Regions from separate parts of the Staphylococcus lugdunensis genome, predicted to be linked through region 2. Evidence: riboswitches for the same ligand, from Rfam matches in the RefSeq annotation. Region 2 holds a riboswitch; the other holds the start of a gene.

Region 1 (3,444 bases), 240 kb from region 2:
TCGACAAAAAAGACTTAAAAGCACATTTACAATTACTTGAAGAACGTCGTGAACGTGATCATCGTAAGATTGGTAAAGATTTAGAGTTGTTTACAAATAATCAGTTAGTTGGTGCTGGATTACCTCTTTGGTTGCCAAACGGTGCGACAATACGACGTGAAATTGAGCGCTATATCGTTGATAAAGAAGTTAGTATGGGATATGACCATGTTTATACACCTGTTTTAGCAAATGTCGATTTATATAGAACTTCTGGTCATTGGGCTCATTATAGATATGATATGTTTCCACCGATGAAATTAGATGAAAATGAAGAAATGGTATTACGTCCAATGAATTGTCCTCATCATATGATGATTTATAAAAATAAACCACATTCTTATCGTGAGTTACCAATCCGTCTTGCTGAATTAGGCACAATGCATCGTTATGAAGCAAGCGGTGCAGTATCAGGCCTACAGCGTGTTAGAGGTATGACTTTAAATGACTCACATATTTTTGTTAGACCTGACCAAATTAAGGATGAATTTAAGCGTGTAGTTCATATGATTCAAGATGTATATAAAGACTTTGGATTTGAAGATTATACATTCCGCTTAAGTTACAGAGACCCTGAAGATAAAGAGAAGTATATGGATGACGATGATATGTGGAATAAAGCAGAGTCAATGTTAAAAGAAGCAGTTGATGAGCTTGGTTTGCCTTATGTTGAAGCAATAGGTGAAGCGGCATTTTATGGTCCTAAACTAGATGTTCAGGTTAAAACTGCTATGGGCAAAGAAGAAACATTATCAACAGCACAACTAGACTTTTTATTGCCAGAGCGCTTTGAATTAACTTATATTGGTAGTGATGGTGAGTATCATAGACCAGTAGTGATACATCGTGGCGTTGTATCTACGATGGAACGTTTTGTCGCTTTCTTAACAGAAGAAACAAAAGGCGCTTTTCCAACATGGTTGGCACCTAAGCAAGTTGAAATTATTCCAGTCAATGTTGATTTACATTATGACTATGCAAGAAACTTGCAAGATGAATTAAAATCCCAAGGTGTACGAGTTGAAATTGATGATCGTAATGAAAAAATGGGTTATAAAATACGTGAAGCACAAATGCAGAAAATTCCATATCAAATTGTTGTCGGTGATAAAGAGGTTGAGAATAACCAAGTTAATGTTCGTCAATACGGCTCTCAAGATCAACAGACGCTTGAAAGGGACGAATTTATATGGAATTTAGTTGATGAAATCAGACTAAAAAAACATAGATAGTCTTGTAATATAGTAGGAATTAATGTATATTCATTATATAAAATTTTAAATTTGAGTTAGAGGTTGCAACTTTAATAAGTAACTTATCTATAGTTTTTATGGGACGCATATAGGTGAGTGAAAGGTAATGTTGCCGAAGCAAATGTTTATCCATAATAAATGTTTGTTGGGACAGTTATCGAATAGATACTGTACTGTCACAATATGTGATGTGCTACCAATATAGAAAAAATGGTTGTATATCTCTTATAGATATGTAACCATTTTTTATGCTTTAACATCGATTCGTTTGATAAAAAGAAAAGGACGCGATAAAACACTTGTAAAACAATAATAATTTCTCAACGGAAATTTTTGTGTATTTGACGATATAAAGATACGTTCATCATGTGTTTTGTCCCTTATCTACAATTGAAAAACGGGTGTATTTAGCTAGCCTCTACGTAAAAGAAAGGGAGCTTTTATGTCTAAGATTGAAAGTCAAAATGGCGGTATTATACGAGGATTAAAAGACCGTCATATTTCTATGATTGCTATGGGAGGGTGTATTGGTACAGGACTGTTTATGACTTCTGGTGGTGCCATACACGATGCAGGTGCGCTTGGCGCATTGATAGCATATGCAATTATTGGTATTATGGTATTTTTCTTAATGACTTCTTTAGGAGAGATGGCAACATACTTACCTGTCTCAGGTTCATTTAGTACTTATGCAACGCGCTTTGTAGATCCTTCATTAGGTTTTGCATTAGGTTGGAATTATTGGTTTAACTGGGTTATTACGGTTGCTGCGGATGTAACTATTGCCGCGCAAGTTATTCAATATTGGACACCAATGGCAGGGATACCTGCATGGCTATGGAGCTGTATCTTTTTAGTCATCATATTCTCATTGAATTCATTATCTGTAAGGATCTATGGTGAGAGTGAATATTGGTTCGCTTTAATTAAAGTTGTTACGGTTATTATTTTCATTGCTATTGGTCTACTAACTATTATTGGAATAATGGGTGGTAAATTTGTTGGCTTTGAAACATTTACTAAAGGCGAAGGACCTATACTTGGTGGGAATTTCGGCGGAAGCTTGCTATCTATATTAGGTGTGTTCTTAGTAGCAGGTTTTTCATTCCAAGGTACAGAACTTATAGGGATTACTGCTGGAGAATCTGAAAATCCAGAGCGTGCCGTGCCAAAGGCGATTAAACAAGTGTTTTGGAGAATATTGTTATTTTATATTTTAGCAATTTTTGTTATCGGAATGTTAATACCTTATGATAGTAATGCCTTAATGGGCGGAGATAATAGCATCTCAACTTCTCCATTTACATTAGTTTTTAAAAATGCTGGATTAGCTTTTGCCGCATCATTTATGAATGCAGTTATTTTAACTTCAGTATTATCTGCTGGTAACTCTGGAATGTATGCATCAACAAGAATGCTTTATTCAATGAGTAAAGATAAATTAGCATTCCCGATTTTCGGGAAAACTAATAAATATGGTGTGCCATATTTATCTTTATTACTCACAGCAATATTAGTGATCATTATCTTTTTAGTTCAAAAGGTTAGTGGCAATGCATATGAATATATCGTTGCGGCAAGTGGCATGACTGGTTTTATCGCATGGGTAGGTATTGCTGTAAGTCACTATCGATTTAGACGTGCATTCCAACGACAACACCATAATAAAAAAGAATTAAAATACAAAGCTAAATGGTTCCCATTTGGACCTATTTTTGCTGGTATTCTATGCGTTATTGTTATCATAGGTCAAGATGTGGATTTCATTAAAACTGGTGAATTTGATTTAAATCGCTTTGTTATTACTTATATGGGTATTCCGGTATTCTTAGTGTTCTTTATTTATCATAAATTAAGATACAAAACCAAAAAGATTCCACTAGAAGAAGTTGATTTAAGACAAGATGTTCACATGAATGAAATAAAACACCATTAATTTATAAAAGTAATTGACTTAATCATATAATGTTGTTATGATTGTATACGTTGAATACGAAACGTACCAAGTAGAAACACCCGTTTCTCACCTGTAGCGACGCATCAAGCTGTTGGCAGGTTAACATGACAGGCATTATTATGTCAGATTAAAGAGCGGGTATGCTATACCTGCTCTTTTTTGCTTGGAAAATTTCGTAAAATTTTGGGAGGTGTC
Region 2 (3,444 bases):
TGAGTCATCACGTCTAATACGTCCAACAAATACCTCATCTTTGCCCGTAGAATTAATGGCTAATGGATATTCATTATTGGCTGGATTATCTACGAGAACAACACGAGGATCTTTGTCAAATAAAGCTTTGATTTCTTCAGTTGTTGCTTCTTCAATAAGTGTAACATCGATTTCAACGCTATGACTATCTTGTACTGGTACGCGTGCACATGTTGCCGTTACACGTAAGTCTGGTTCGTTTAATATTTTACGTGTTTCATCAATCATTTTTTGTTCTTCTTTAGTATAGCCATCTTCTAAAAAGATATCGATGTGAGGTAGAACATTATTATAAATAGGGTGAGGATATGCTTCTGGTGCTTTACCATTTGCACCTTCAGCTAAATCTCTTTTTCCTTTAATACCAGAACCTGAAACGGCTTGATATGTTGTATATGCAACACGTTTTAAACCAAATTTTTCTTGCAAAACTCTTAGTGGAACTACTGATTGAATAGTTGAGCAGTTTGGATTGGCAATAATGCCGCGTTTAAAATGGGGTTCATTTACTTCTGGAACGACTAAGTCTATATCTTTATTCATACGCCATTGGCTTGAGTTATCAATTACAATTGCACCTGCTTGTTCGAAAATAGGAGCAAATTGTTTACTTGTACCACCACCAGCACTCATTAAGACATAGTCAAAATGTTCACTTGCTGCTGCTTCTGTTAATTCTTGTACTATATATATTTGATCTTGGAAATCAATTTTCTTGCCAGCTGAGCGCGCTGAAGAAAAAAGCACTAATTCATCAAAAGGAATGCCTTTTCTATCTAAAGTTTCTAACATTTTTGTTCCAACTAATCCTGTTGCTCCAACTACTGCTAATCTTGTCATAAGTCTGTCACTCCATTATTCATTCTATTTGAAATTTTGAAAATCTTTAAAATGTATCTATGGGATTGGGACAGAATTCAATATGAATTTGTAGTCCCGCCCCGGAAAGATTGACTAAGATTGAAAAAAGCTTTGTATCAGCGTATTTTCAATCCAGTCAATACTACCAATATAGGGCTCAGAGCCTAAAATATAGCTATGTCCCAGAAACATATTCTATATTTCAAATGCATCATACAATGTTTGTACGGCTCGGTCACCATTCTGTGCATCAATGACATAAGAAATGCTAATTTCAGAAGTGGTTGTTTGGTAAAAAGGGATTTTGGCATTTATCAATGTGATAAATGCTTTAGAAGCTACGCCTGACATATCGCGCATGCCTGAACCAATTAGTGAAATTTTGACATATGTTTCATTAATCTTATAATCTAATGCACTAAAAGATACGGATAGATTTTCTAATATATCTGAGATTTGATGAATATCACTATCTTTGATAGAAAATGATAATTGTAATCCTTCAACATTGACAATTTGAGATATCATATCTACATTAATTGCGCCTTTATCTAAAGCGGTAAATAGTTGTGTAAGCAAACGGTCATCAGATAAAGGATAGCTAATTGTGATATGCATCATGTGTTTATCTAAAGCTACACCAGTGACAGCTTTTTTCTCTAATATTTCACTATTGGGCATAATCCATGTTCCTTTCACATTTGATAAAGTACGACCTAAATAGATAGGAATATCATAATTTTTGGCTAACTCAACACTTCGAGTCTCTAATACGTCTGCGCCTAATGCACTCATTTCCATCATCTCTTCATAAGAGACGACATCTAATCTCTTAGCTCGACTCAAAATACGAGGGTCTGTTGCATAAACACCATCGACATCTGTGTAGATTTCACATGGGGTTGCATTACTAGCGGCAAGTGCAACGGCTGTAGTATCTGAACCCCCACGACCAAGCGTGGTTAATTCATAGTTATCATTTATACCTTGGAAACCTGCCACAACAATAACATCATACGTCTCAAATGCATGATCAAATACTGCAGGATTGATTTCAGCAATTTTGCTTTTCAAATGATGACCTATTGTTTTAATGCCAGCTTGATAACCTGTCATTGAACGGGAAGCAACACCTATATCATTGAGAACCATTGATAAATAAGAAACAGTTTGTTGTTCTCCGGTAGTTAACAGTAGGGCAAGTTCTTGATCTCTAGGTGTTGTTGTTAATGATTGTACGTTTTCCATTAACAGGTCCGTTGTTTTACCCATAGCACTTACTACTACAATTAATTGTTCACCTTCATCGACACGACGCTTAAGCATCGCTGCGATATTTTTTATTTTTGTAAAATCAGCGACTGATGAACCGCCAAATTTTAAAACGCGTCGTTTCAAATTGTTAAACCTCCAATATTAAAGGAGACACATGCTACTAAAAAAGAGCAAGTTCGGAATGCGCGAACTTGCTCGGGATTTTTATAACAAGTGATGCACTCCATTATTAAAAAATAATGACAAACTTTTGGCTTTTAACCATAAAGTCCAATAAAGCGAACCTGCTAGTTGCATTATTTCGGCATCGCACCCTTTCAGAAATAGCTGTTAGCAGACAGTACTCTATTTCTTACTAATGATTGATGCGCCTCATCAAAATCTTATTCAATTGATATGTTTTTCATTATACATGGTGGGTTAGCATCTGTAAACTGAGAATTTAGATTTTTACAAATTTACTGACAATTAAAGTTTTCATAATGCTGTAATTGACTAATTAATCATAGTTAATGTAAAAAGTAATATCGCTGCTATGCATTTTTAAAAATAATAAACAGGTTTATTTAAATATAAGTTTAGACATCACGCTCTCTGACAAGTGGAAGGAAGCGCGACAGTATTCATTTTGAATTTGTATTTCTTACCGGCATGTATGACTAAAATCGAAAAAAAGCTTGATATAAGCATATTTTTCTATTCAGTCGACTGCTGCCAATGCCAATATATACTTTAGAGCCTAAAACATAATTACGTCTTAGGCTCTGAATGATTTTTATAATAAATGACATTAAGATTAAATACAGTTCTTTTAAGTGCGAAGCATGATGAAGACATACTTGAGAGAACAGGGCAAACTATATTTAATGTACCAGTTTGTTTAGAAATCGATGGGGAGATTATGAGAGAACGCCAGTTTCTTTTAGATATTCTTCATATGGTAATTCTTTTGATAATCCACCAGCTTGATTTAAATCAATGACACGGTTGGCAATGGTATTGATGAATTCAAAATCATATGACGTAAAGATAATTGAACCTTTAAATGACTTCAAACCATCGTTTACAGCAGTGATACTTTCTAAGTCAAGATGATTTGTAGGTTCATCGAGTAACAGAACATTGGCACTTGAAAGCATCATTTTACTTAACATACAACGGACTTTTTCTCCACCTGAAAGAACGCTGGCTTTTTTCTTAACTTCTTCACCACTGAATAGCATGCGGCCTAAGAAACCACGTAAAAATGTTTCTGTTTGCTCATCTTCA

Evidence for each region. Region 2 has a riboswitch for lysine ahead of AL499_RS01795 (aspartate kinase). Riboswitches for the same ligand answer to the same signal wherever they lie in the genome.
Region 1: it holds a riboswitch for lysine, as region 2 does, so the genes downstream of both, AL499_RS00615 (amino acid permease) here and AL499_RS01795 (aspartate kinase) in region 2, are expected to answer to the same signal.

What each region holds. Positions count from the first base shown of each region.
Region 1 covers NZ_CP014022.1:126,172-129,615, forward strand. Annotated here, with positions in the region: gene thrS (threonine--tRNA ligase) at 1-1,271, shown strand, start outside; lysine riboswitch at 1,321-1,496, shown strand; gene AL499_RS00615 (amino acid permease) at 1,735-3,228, shown strand; ribosomal protein L20 leader region at 3,291-3,416, shown strand; gene infC (translation initiation factor IF-3) at 3,440-3,444, shown strand, end outside.
Region 2 covers NZ_CP014022.1:365,885-369,328, reverse strand. Annotated here, with positions in the region: gene AL499_RS01800 (aspartate-semialdehyde dehydrogenase) at 1-879, opposite strand, end outside; gene AL499_RS01795 (aspartate kinase) at 1,096-2,298, opposite strand; lysine riboswitch at 2,384-2,559, opposite strand; gene AL499_RS01790 (ABC-F family ATP-binding cassette domain-containing protein) at 3,075-3,444, opposite strand, start outside.